Regions from separate parts of the Yersinia sp. KBS0713 genome, predicted to be linked through region 2. Evidence: predicted binding sites of a transcription regulator. Region 2 holds the regulator's gene; each other region holds the start of a gene.

Region 1 (4,275 bases), 810 kb from region 2:
CCGATGTTCTTACCGGTCGAATGATTCAGCCCCTGAACAAATTCAATCTCTTCCTGGAAGGTGTGCACGCGGAAGTCAGATTTGCCCATCGGGAAACGGCCCGGATAGCTCTGCACCTTTTTACCATTCTTATCAATATCAAAACCTTCGGTAAATTTCAGTGACTTGATTTCCGGCAGTGTAAAATCAATGGCGTAATAGCGGCCATCTTTGCGTGCGCGATCAGGGAAACGATCAGCGACATCTGTCACCCGATCCAGATAATGGTCATGCAGCACCACCAACTCATTATCTTTGGTCATCACTAAATCTTGCTCAAGATAATCAGCGCCTTGCGCATAAGCCATGGCTTTAGCGGGCAGGGAGTGCTCAGGTAAATAGCCACTGGCACCCCGATGCGCGATAACGACTTTGTCTGCTGATTTATCTTTGGCTAATGGTTCCGCCGCTTGCACCTGACCTGCTATTGAAGATGCCAGAATAATACTCGCCAACACGGTTTTGATGTGGGTTTGCATTGATAGTGCTCCATCTTGAAATCTATTGGGTATAGGTTCTAGGGGGTAAAAAAAGGCCGTGACGCTATCTAATCCATAAATAACGGCACAGCCTGTCATCATCTTAACTCACTGAACTATCAGAACTTATAGGTCCTGCTTTCTCGCCAGCTCTTCGTGATGCTTTTTCTCGCTAAACATTACGACGATCAGTAACACCACGGCCAGAATGCTGCCGCCGATCATGACCATAAAGCCGCCATCCCAACCGAAGAAGTCAACGGTGTAGCCGACGATGGCACTTGCTGCGACCGAACCGCCCAGATAACCGAACAGGCCAGTGAAGCCCGCCGCCGTCCCTGCCGCTTTTTTCGGTGCTAATTCAAGGGCATGTAAACCAATCAGCATCACCGGGCCATAGATCAGGAAGCCGATGGTGATCATACAGGCCATATCGATGCCCGGATTACCGACCGGGTTCAGCCAGTAAATGATGGTCGCGATAGTCACCAGTGTCATAAAGAACACGCCAGTTGCACCACGATTGCCTTTAAACACTTTGTCGGACATCCAACCGCACAGCAGCGTCCCTGGAATACCAGCGTATTCATACAGGAAATATGCCCATGACGATTTATCCAGCGCGAAGTGCTTCACTTCTTTCAGGTAGGTGGGTGACCAGTCGAGGATGCCGTAACGCAGCAAATAGACAAAAACGTTAGCAATCGCGATGTACCACAACAGTTTGTTGGGCAAGATGTACTGCATGAAGATCTGCTTAGCTGTCAGCTCCTCTTCCGCTTCTTTACTGTAATCGTCCGGATAGTCGTTTTTGTACTCTTCAATCGGTGGCAAGCCCACGGATTGAGGGGTATCGCGCATCAGACCAAAGACAATCAATGCCACCAAAATGGCACCGAACGCCGGCATATAGAGTGCCGCTTTCCAGTCGTTAAACCACGCCATCCCTAGCAGGAACAGCAATGGCGGCAAACCACCACCCACGTTATGGGCGCAGTTCCAGACCGACACAATACTGCCGCGCTCTTTCTTCGACCACCAGTGCACCATGGTTCGGCCACATGGCGGCCAACCCATACCCTGGAACCAGCCGCACAAGAACAGCAGCACAAACATCACGGCAATGCTGGAGGTTGCCCAAGGCACGAAGCCCATAAACAGCATCACGGCGGCGGAGAGAATCAAACCGGCGGAGAGGAATACCCGCGGATTCGAGCGGTCAGAGACCGACCCCATGATGAATTTTGAGAAACCATAGGCGATAGAAATACCGGATAGTGCGAAACCTAGATCCCCGCGCGAGAACCCCTGTTCGATCAAATACGGCATGGCCAAAGTAAAGTTTTTACGCACGAGATAGTAGGCGGCATAACCGAAGAAAATGCCCATGAATATTTGCCAGCGTAAGCGGCGGTAAGTTGGATCGACCTGGTCTGTGGGAAGCCGTGCCACATGTGGCGCGGGCTTGAAAATACTCAACATGAGTGCCTCCGATGGCTTTTTTGTTGTTTTTTACCCCGGTGTTTCAACCCGGTGGTTAAACGGCGTACATGCTCTCGTTTATGTTCTATAACGAACGCCATGCTAGATAAATTCACTCTGTTTATCTGTGAGTGATGGCGCATTTGTTACACTTATATGAAAGCAGGGGCAATTTTGAGCGATTGGTTAACATTTTGAAACCAGTAATGAGAAATTCCCTGTGACTTTGATCACAATCATGGTTTTAAAGCACCATAATAGTTTCGTTTTTAGTTCGTTTTTGTTCCTTATCAAACAATACCCATAAAGAGTGTGGCTCAATAGACGCATAATTAGCCGCCAGGCGGCTGTCTGATAATGCGGGGTCTTTCATGACGAACAGTTCTCCTTACACAGAAACGGATGTCATCATCATCGGTGGCGGCGCCACCGGCGCAGGGATCGCGCGTGACTGCGCCCGCCGGGGTTTGGCTTGTACGTTGTTGGAGCGGCATGACATTGCCACCGGCGCGACGGGTCGTAACCACGGCTTACTACACAGTGGCGCACGTTATGCGGTGACTGATGGCGAGTCCGCCCGTGAATGTATTGAAGAAAACCGGATCCTAAAACGTATTGCTCGCCACTGTATTGAGCAAACAGATGGCCTGTTTATTACCCTGCCAGAAGACTCTCTGGAGTATCAGCAGCAATTTATTGCCCGCTGTCAGGAGGCGGGGATCGAAGCGCAAGCCATTGATCCCAAACAGGCCCTGCGACTGGAACCTGCCGCTAACCCCGCATTGATTGCCGCCGTTCGCGTCCCAGATGGCACTGTTGATCCCTTTCGCTTAACCGCCGCCAATATGCTGGATGCTCGTGAGCACGGTGCGAATGTGCTCACTTATCATGAGGTTATCGGTCTTTTACGCCAGGGTGACCGTGTGAGCGGCGTGCGCGTTTTCGATCATAAAAATCATCGCCAATATGAGATCCATGCGCAGATTGTGGTCAATGCCGCAGGGATCTGGGGGCAGCACATTGCCGAATACGCGGATCTTCGTATTCGCATGTTCCCTGCTAAAGGTGCGCTACTGATCCTCGGCCATCGGATCAATAACATGGTGATCAACCGCTGCCGTAAACCGGCGGATGCGGACATTTTGGTTCCCGGCGACACCATCTCATTGATCGGCACCACCTCCACCCACATCGAATATGACCAAATAGACAATATGGTGGTCACCGCACAAGAGGTGGACACCTTAATCCGCGAAGGGGCCAAACTCTCGCCGCAACTGGCGCAAACCCGCATTCTACGGGCTTACGCCGGCGTCAGACCGCTGGTGGCCAGTGATGATGACCCGTCAGGGCGCAATGTTAGTCGTGGCATCGTGCTACTAGATCATGCCAGCCGTGATGGGTTGGAAGGTTTCATCACCATCACTGGCGGTAAACTGATGACCTACCGCCTGATGGCGGAGTGGGCCACTGATAAAGTGTGCGAAAAATTGGGGGTGACCGCGAGCTGCACCACCGCCAAGGAGCCGCTACCCGGCTCACAACAGTCGGCGGAACAGACCCTCAGCAAAGTAATTTCGCTGCCTGCCAGCATTCGCGGTTCTGCGGTTTATCGCCACGGCGACCGCGCGACACAGCTGTTGGCGGGGAATCGGCTCGATAACAGCTTGGTCTGCGAATGTGAAGCGGTCACGGCCGGTGAAGTGCGCTATGCCGTTGAGTCACTATCCGTGAACAACCTGCTGGATTTACGCCGCCGCACCCGCGTCGGCATGGGCACCTGTCAGGGCGAACTCTGCGCCTGCCGGGCTGCCGGTTTACTCAGCCGCTTTAAAGTGACGACGCCGCAACAATCCCGCGAACAACTGGTGCAATTTCTCAATGAGCGCTGGAAAGGTGTGCGCCCAATAGCTTGGGGCGACGCGCTGCGGGAGAGTGAGTTTACCCATTGGGTCTATCAGGGATTGTGTGGGTTGGATGACACCCCGTCCGTGGCCCCTGCTCAGGAGAAACACGATGAAATTTGATGTCATTATCATCGGCGGTGGGCTGGCTGGCCTGGCTTGTGGGATACGGCTGGCCGAGCAAGGCAAATACTGTGCGATTGTCAGCGCCGGCCAAAATGCACTGCACTTCTCCTCCGGCTCTTTGGATCTATTGGCAAAACTACCTGACGGGCGGGCGGTCAGCCAGCCGTTAGCGGCAATTGATGCTTTGGCTGAATTGGCCCCTGAGCACCCCTACAGCAAAATGCGCCAGGCCGGATCAGTGGGTG
Region 2 (4,275 bases):
CTTTGCTGCCTGCTGTTGGCGAGCCAAATTGGCTTGCTCTAATGCTTGAGCCAGTGGTGTCAGTTGCGTCTGAAGTTGCTGCTGTTGTTGAGTCAGTGTGGTGATACGTAGTTGTATTTGTTGCAAATCTTGTTGGCTACGTGAGCGTTCCCGCAGCAAGGGGCGCAACTTTTCAGCGGGCTCACTTCTGGCTAGCCGTTGCAGCTCCGGCTGAGCTTGCTGGAGAGTTTGCTCAATCAGTTTTTGTTGCTGCTGATATTCCAAGGCGCTCTTTTGCTGCTGTTGCCAATGGGTTAGCCAGGTTATTTGGTGTTGATTGACTAACTGATCTGCGGTGAGCTGTCTCTCTTGTTGATCGAGCAAATCTATCTGCTGCGATAGGGTTGATCGTTGTTCTTCATTTAGCAGTTCAATACCGGTTGCCCGTTGGTGCAAGGTATCCAGATCGGTTTTGGCCTGCTTATGCTGTTCGAATACATGCTCTGATAGACGCCCATAGATGTCGGTGCCCGTTAGCTCTTCCAATAGCTCCGCGCGGTCATTGGCGTCGGCATTGAGAAATGCGGCAAATTGCCCCTGTGACAGCATCATAGATTTGGTAAAGCGGCCAAAATCCAGGCCGGTTATCTCAGCAACCCTATCGAGTTTATCACGCACTTTATCGGCCAGAATCTTGCCGCTTTCACATAACGCCAGTTCAACTTTAGGCGCTTGCAGATTCCCTTCGGGGCTGTTTTTTGCGCGACGTTGACTCCAAAATGCGCGATAGCGGGTGTCTTTCACCTCAAATTCAACTTCGGCCAGTGATTCTGCGGTATGGCGTGTCATTAGCTCATTTTGGCTGGGCGTGACATTCAGGCGCGGTGTTTGGTGGTACAGCGCAAGGCAAATCGCATCTAATAGTGTGGTTTTCCCCGCCCCGGTGGGGCCGGTGATGGCGAATAAGCCGTTGCTGGCAAACGGCTCAGCAGTGAAATCTATCTTCCACTCCCCTTGCAGAGAGTTAATGTTTTTTAGCCGCAGGCTTAAAATTCTCATATCGGTTGCTCCTCTGCGGCATCTTTACCTTGCGTGATCTCTTCCACCACCTGACTGAACATTTGGCGCATCCGCTGCTGGCGTGGTTCGGCTAAATCTGCCTCCTGTGCGAGCCTACGTTCAAATACATCGGCGACACTCAACTCATTGAGTGTCTCTTTCTCTTGCCGCTCAATGCTGTTGTTACGCTGCTCTTTACTGCGACGTAATAGCACGACCTCAACGGGTAGATCTGCGGTCAGGGCCTGAATCCGCCGTTGAATATCAGTGAGATAGTCTTTGGTGGCAACTTCGATATCCAGCCAGACCGGTAAGCCCTGATGATCAACAAATTTAGCCAACTGCTGCTCTATTTGCTGCAAATCCCCTTTAATGAGCTGCATCGGCTGAAATTGCGGTATGAATAGCGGGGTCACTGATGCCAGGGTCTGTTGGGCAAACTCCACCAGATAGACACTTTTCTCTTTGCTCAATTCATCAAAACTCAGGGCAATGGGGGAGCCGCTGTAACGGATATGCTCGGTTTTAGCCACTTGCTGAGCCCGGTGAATATGGCCCAACGCAATGTAATCTGCTGGTGGAAATGCTTGAGCGGGGAACGCATCCAGTGTGCCGATGTAGATATCACGAACCGAGTCTGAGGTGGTGACACCCATGGTGGTGAGATGCCCGGTGGCAATAATAGGTAGCGGCAAACCCAGTTCGGTGCGCAGTTCAATGGCCCGCTGATATAACGCCTGATAGTGGGCAGCAATGGCTTCTTGCAGTGCCAGCTGTTTTTGCTCGCCAGATTCGCCGGCTTGACTGCTCACCAAGTCCCGTGGTCGTAAGAAGGGAATTGCACAGAGTAAGGCCGCAGGTTGTTGCTGATGGTTTTTCAGCGTAATAATTTGTTGTTCGAGATTGCGACTGGCACAAGAGATCACCGTGGTATTCAAATAGGAAAGCAAGTCACGTGATTCATTCAGTGTCGAGACTGAATCGTGATTCCCCCCTAGAACAACCAACTGGCAGCCCGTGGGCTGTAGCTCCACCACGAAGCGGTTATAGAGCTCGCGGGCATAACTAGGTGGGGAGCCGGTATCAAAGATATCACCAGCGACAATCAGCGCATCTACCTGATTTTCTTCAATCTGCCTAATGAGCCAGTGCAGAAATGCCTGGTGTTCGGCAGCCCGGCTTTTGGTGAAGAAGTGTTGGCCTAAATGCCAATCAGAGGTATGGATAATGCGCATAAATCTCCCGCACGGCAGGTTATCAGTCAAAGAGAGTGGCGCTGATTATAAACGCTGACCGCAGGATGTCGCGGCTAAAACAGTCGCTTGAAGTAAATCTCCGAGACGTCTCGCAAACTTGGCTGCTGCATTTTGCAATTACTGTAAAATTTATCACTATGCTTATTGCGGGTAGAAGCGCGATGTTTTTCATAAAAATGTCACAAAACTGACGCATAATGGCTCCCGAAATCAAATAGTGACCACTAACTTACTGGCAGGGTTGATGATGGCAAGACGCATACTGGTGGTGGAAGATGAAGCGCCAATCCGTGAGATGGTGTGCTTTGTGTTGGAACAGAATGGTTACCAACCATTAGAAGCCGAAGATTATGACAGCGCAGTCACTCGTTTGTCGGAGCCTTTCCCTGATTTAGTGCTGCTGGACTGGATGCTGCCGGGTGGCTCGGGTATCCAATTTATTAAACATATGAAGCGCGAAGCATTGACCAGAGATATTCCGGTGATGATGTTGACAGCCCGTGGCGAAGAAGAAGATAGAGTCCGCGGTTTGGAAGTGGGTGCTGATGACTATATTACCAAGCCTTTTTCGCCGAAAGAGCTGGTGGCGCGCATCAAGGCGGTTATGCGGCGGATATCGCCAATGGCGGTGGAGGAAGTGATTGAAATGCAAGGGCTAAGCCTTGACCCCTCCTCACATCGGGTGATGGCTAACGAGCAAGCTCTGGATATGGGGCCGACCGAGTTTAAACTACTGCACTTCTTTATGACCCATCCTGAGCGTGTTTACAGTCGTGAGCAGTTGCTTAATTATGTCTGGGGCACTAACGTTTATGTAGAAGATCGGACGGTTGACGTGCATATTCGTCGACTACGCAAGGCGCTTGAAGTTGATGGTCATGACCGCATGGTACAAACTGTCCGGGGAACTGGATACCGTTTCTCAACGCGCTACTGAGTTTTCAGTGCCGGAGAATTCGTTGTGTTAGAACGTTTATCGTGGAAAACGCTGGCTTTAGAGCTGGCCCTTTTTTGTTTGCCGGCATTACTGCTGGGTGCTTTTATCGGGTATCTCCCTTGGTTATTGCTGATATCCGTGCTCGCGGCGCTAGTCTGGAACTTCTATAACCAACTTAAGTTATCTCACTGGCTGTGGTTAGACCGCAGCATGACCCCGCCTGCTGGCCGTTGGAGCTGGGAGCCGCTATTTTACGGCTTATACCAGATGCAACTGAGAAATCGTCGGCGTCGGCGCGAGTTGGCACTACTCATCAAGCGCTTTCGTAGTGGTGCCGAATCACTGCCGGATGCGGTGGTTATCACCACCATTGATGGCAATATCTTCTGGTGTAACGGCCTGGCTCAGCAACTGCTTGGGTTTCGTTGGCCGGAGGATAATGGTCAGCATATTCTTAACTTATTGCGCTATCCAGAGTTCAGCCAATATCTGCAACAGCAACTCTTTTCCCGCCCACTGACCCTGCAATTGAATAATGGCTATTACGTTGAGTTTCGCGTGATGCCTTATTCAGAAGGGCAATTACTGATGGTCGCCCGTGATGTGACCCAAATGCGTCAGTTGGAAGGGGCGAGGCGTAACTTCTTTGCGAATGTCAGCCATGAACTGCGCACCCCCCTGACAGTATTGCAGGGCTATTTGGAAATGATGCATGACCAGGAGTTAGCCGGGCCATTGCGGGACAAAGCACTCGGGACGATGCAGGAGCAGACCAAGCGCATGGATGGGCTGGTTAAACAGCTATTGACGCTATCACGTATTGAAGCTGCACCTAATGTGGATATGAATGAGCGAGTGGATATTCCGTTGATGCTAAAAGTATTGCAGCATGAGGTACAGGCATTGAGTAATGGCCGTCACGAGATCACTTTTCGGGTGAATGAGCAGTTAAAGGTGTTTGGCAACGAAGATCAACTGCGCAGTGCTGTCTCGAATCTGGTCTATAACGCGGTTAATCACACCCCTGAGGGCACCAAAATTGAG
Region 3 (4,275 bases), 940 kb from region 2:
GGTTAAGGTCGATAGCGCCTTTCGCGGCAGGGCCAACCACCAGCTTTTCCATATACATATCCGGCGCATGTAAAAATGTGCCTTTATCGCCGACGGCCAGCACCGCCAATGCATTGGCCTGCCCCATGGCGGTCATGCGCGTGCCCTCAATGGGGTCAACCGCGATATCAACAGCATCCCCTTGACCCGTACCGACATGTTCACCAATAAACAGCATCGGTGCTTCATCGATTTCGCCTTCACCGATAACAATCTGCCCATCAATATTGACCTGATTGAGCATAATGCGCATAGCCCGTACAGCAGCGCCGTCAGCAGCATTTTTATCGCCCCGACCCAGCCACTTATAACCTGCCAGCGCGGCAGCTTCGGTAACACGGGAGAACTCGATGGCTAATTCACGTTTCATGGTTAGACCTGTTGATTGCGAAATGGAGGAGTTGTGTATGGGCGGGAATTCTATCACCCTTCGCCCTTGAAGTCGTAGAGGGGTTAGTGGTGGCGCCGTGAGCGCATAAAAAAACGCGCTATCGGGGGGCGATAGCGCGTTGATAACAAAAACACGTTCAGCGTAAAACAGGCAGACTGTTACTCTTCGTGCTCTTCCCATGCCTGAGCACGGGCCACCGCTTTCTTCCAGCCTTTGTAGCGGAAATCACGCTCAGTGGTTTCAATCCCTGGGCGGAATTCGCGCTCAATCGTTGCCTTGCTCTTCACTTCATCCAGATCATTCCAGAAGCCCGTTGCCAGACCCGCCAGGAATGCCGCACCCAGCGCAGTACTTTCGCGCACTGCCGGGCGCTCAACACGTGTGCCCAGAATATCGGCCTGGAACTGCATCAGGAAGTTGTTCGCCACTGCGCCACCATCGACACGCAGTGATTTCAGGCGTGCGCCGGAATCCGCTTGCATCGCATCCAGTACATCGCGAGTTTGGTAAGCGATTGACTCAAGTGTTGCGCGGATAATGTGGTTACTGTTAACGCCACGGGTCAGACCGAAAATCGCACCACGGGCATACGGGTCCCAATAAGGGGCGCCCAAGCCAGTGAAAGCAGGCACCACATACACGCCGTTGCTGTCTTTCACTTTAGTCGCGAAGTATTCGGAGTCGGTGGCATCACTGATCAGTTTCAGCTCATCACGCAGCCATTGGATAGATGCGCCACCAATAAACACTGCGCCTTCCAGTGCATAGTTAACTTCACCACGTGGGCCACAGGCGATAGTGGTCAACAGGCCATGATTAGACTGAACCGCTTCTTCACCGGTGTTCATCAGCAGGAAGCAGCCAGTGCCGTAGGTGTTTTTCGCCATGCCTGGTTGCACACAAAGCTGGCCGAACAGAGCCGCTTGTTGATCACCGGCGATCCCAGCGATTGGGATACGCGTCCCGCCCTTACCACCAATGTTGGTTTGGCCGTAAACTTCGGAGGAGGGGCGAACTTCAGGCAGCATAGCGCGTGGAATGTTCAGCGCCGCCAGCATACGTTCATCCCACTCTTTGGTGCGGATATTAAACATCATGGTACGTGATGCGTTGGTGTAATCCGTAACGTGTACACGGCCCTGTGTCATGTTCCACACCAGCCAGGTATCCACGGTACCAAACAGCAGCTCGCCACGCTCAGCACGGTCACGCGCGCCCTCCACGTTATCGAGGATCCATTTCACTTTCGTGCCGGAGAAGTAAGGGTCAACCACCAAGCCGGTGTTGTGGCGGATGTACTCTTCCAGCCCCTCTTTTTTCAATTTTTCGCAGATATCGGCAGTACGGCGACATTGCCAAACAATGGCGTTATACACCGGTTTACCGGTCGCTTTATCCCAAACAATGGTGGTTTCACGTTGGTTGGTGATGCCGATACCGGCTATCTCATCAGAACTGATACCGGCTTTCGCCAGCACTTCAACCAGCGTGGAACTCTGGGTTGCCCAGATCTCCATGGGGTCATGCTCAACCCAACCCGCTTTCGGGTAAATTTGGGTGAATTCGCGCTGAGACACACTCACGATATTAGCATCATGATCCAGCACCACTGCTCTGGAGCTGGTGGTCCCTTGATCAAGCGCAACAATATATTTTTTTTGAGTCGTATTTTCAGTTGTCATAATAAGCTCACATTTTAAGTTGCCGTTTATAGCATTATCTATTATTTATGCTTTGCGTTCTGTGGCGGTGACCGTAGTTTCTTCTTCATCGATTGCACACACATCACATGGCAAGTGGCGGCCAATCAGCGCGCGATAACCAAATGCACCAAGCAATGCACCGACAATTGGCCCGAAGATTGGCACCAGGAAGTAAGGAATATCACGCCCGCCAGTGAAGGCAATTTCGCCCCAACCTGCCAGATAAGCGAAAGCTTTTGGACCAAAGTCACGTGCAGGGTTTAATGCGAAACCGGTCAATGGCCCCATTGATGCACCGATAACGGCTATCAGTATACCAATCAGCAGAGGAGCCAGTGGGCCACGTGGAATACCGTTACCATCGTCAGTCAGCGCCAAAATCAGGCACATCAGAATGGCGGTAATCACGGTTTCAACCAGGAAAGCCTGGAAAACAGAAATGTGCGGGTTTGGATAGGTGGAGAAGATACCCGCCAGATTTAGGCTCTCAGCGCTGCCGCGAACCATTTGATGGGTCTGTTCAAAATCGACGAACAGGTTGTAGTACAGGCCGTACACTAATGCGGCAGCGCAAAATGCGCCGGCAACCTGCGCCACAATGTAAGGGATAACTTTACGGCGATCAAAGCAGGCGAATAACCACAGTGCGATGGTTACTGCCGGATTAAGGTGTGCACCTGAGATTGCTGCTGTTAAATAGATGGCCATGGCAACACCCAGGCCCCAAATGATACTAATTTCCCATTGCCCGAAACTGGCGCCGGCCAACTTCAACGCAGCAACACAACCTACACCAAAAAAGATTAGCAGACCGGTACCGAGGAACTCTGCGATACACTGGCCCTTCAAGGTCGAACTAGCGGTTTGGCTCATAGTAGATGTCCTACAGACAGAGATTTATAGGGTATTTCTTATTTTTGCCCTTCGGACCGCGAAGGGAGTGATGTAAATTTATCGTTAACGAGCACAAACGAGAAATAGCGAAATCAAAATGTGTGTGGTGCGTCATAAAAATGAGCGATTTCGCGTTATTCATGGCTGTTAAGGGACTTTAAAAGTGTGATCAGACCAGTGGTTTTCTCCCTGCTTGTTAAGAGAATGTAGAGTTTTACAGGATAGCTCACCGCCGTCTTTCAGTTTTTACTGATTTATACTTATACGAAATTGCTACAGAGTGTGGTTTGTGCCCGTATGGCGCTAGACAGGGGGAGACTGGCTACATACAATCGGTTTATCAAGAGCATCGTTTTTATCAAGCTGCGTTGCCTTTATGAAGGAACGCGTTAGAACATAGCGCTTGTTACACTCGTTCGATGAATATATAGCGCGATAAGTATTCACAGCAGTTTCATCTACCGAGGGTTGCTTTAGTCGATACGGGTTATGTCGTGCATAGGGTAACTTCGGTGAAGAATGATGACTGCGACTAAAAGTTGTACGCCTTGCTACCAGAAGGGGACCGAAGAATGTCATTTGAAGTATTTGAGAAATTGGAAGTTAAAGTTCAGCAGGCGATTGATACCATCACTTTATTGCAGATGGAAATTGAAGAGCTGAAAGAGAAAAATAACACCCTGTCCCAAGAAGTTCAGGATGTAGCGGGTGGTCGTGAAGCCTTAGTGCGTGAAAATGAGCAACTAAAGCAAGAGCAGCACGTCTGGCAGGATCGTCTGCGGGCGCTGCTGGGAAAGATGGAAGAAGTCTGAGTACTGACTGGCTTGCACAAACTCTTCCTGCTTGAAGTGGCAGGAAAGCAAAAGGGCGATATCGATATCGCCCTTTTTTATGTTTTTCGCTGAGAGATACGTGGAGTGTTATTCAATATCCAAGGGTTCTTCTGACAGAATAATACCGGTGTTGTCAGCATACAAATGGTCACCGGAGAAGAAGGTTACACCGCCAAAGTTAACGCGGATATCACTCTCGCCAATACCTTCATCGGCGGCACCGACAGGGATAGCGGCCATGGCCTGAATACCGATATCCAACTCAGCCAGTTCATCAACCTGACGGACGGCACCGTAAACGACAATCCCTTCCCACTCGTTTCTCAACGCTAAATCAGCAAGTTCAGCATTGACTAATGCACGGCGCACCGAGCCACCGCCATCGACGACCAGGACACGGCCCAGACCATTCTCT

Evidence for each region. Region 2 encodes PhoB, which activates phosphate uptake and scavenging genes when phosphate is short. Its sites were predicted from a motif close to CTGTCATAAAACTGNCNNAT; they were not measured.
Region 1: glpT (glycerol-3-phosphate transporter) is a predicted target of PhoB. The motif match lies at 2,144-2,163, and genes of this name have one in related genera.
Region 3: FFE93_RS20560 (MIP/aquaporin family protein) is a predicted target of PhoB. The motif match lies at 3,136-3,155, and genes of this name have one in related genera.

What each region holds. Positions count from the first base shown of each region.
Region 1 covers NZ_CP042173.1:4,212,335-4,216,609, reverse strand. The annotation lists gene glpQ (glycerophosphodiester phosphodiesterase) at 1-518, opposite strand, end outside; gene glpT (glycerol-3-phosphate transporter) at 645-2,000, opposite strand; gene FFE93_RS21825 (hypothetical protein) at 2,245-2,373, opposite strand; gene glpA (anaerobic glycerol-3-phosphate dehydrogenase subunit A) at 2,372-4,027, shown strand; gene glpB (glycerol-3-phosphate dehydrogenase subunit GlpB) at 4,017-4,275, shown strand, end outside.
Region 2 covers NZ_CP042173.1:3,400,166-3,404,440, reverse strand. The annotation lists gene FFE93_RS16335 (AAA family ATPase) at 1-1,038, opposite strand, end outside; gene sbcD (exonuclease subunit SbcD) at 1,035-2,273, opposite strand; gene phoB (phosphate response regulator transcription factor PhoB) at 2,542-3,231, shown strand; gene phoR (phosphate regulon sensor histidine kinase PhoR) at 3,256-4,275, shown strand, end outside.
Region 3 covers NZ_CP042173.1:4,342,798-4,347,072, forward strand. The annotation lists gene glpX (class II fructose-bisphosphatase) at 1-409, opposite strand, end outside; gene glpK (glycerol kinase GlpK) at 589-2,112, opposite strand; gene FFE93_RS20560 (MIP/aquaporin family protein) at 2,158-3,006, opposite strand; gene zapB (cell division protein ZapB) at 3,600-3,839, shown strand; gene rraA (ribonuclease E activity regulator RraA) at 3,948-4,275, opposite strand, start outside.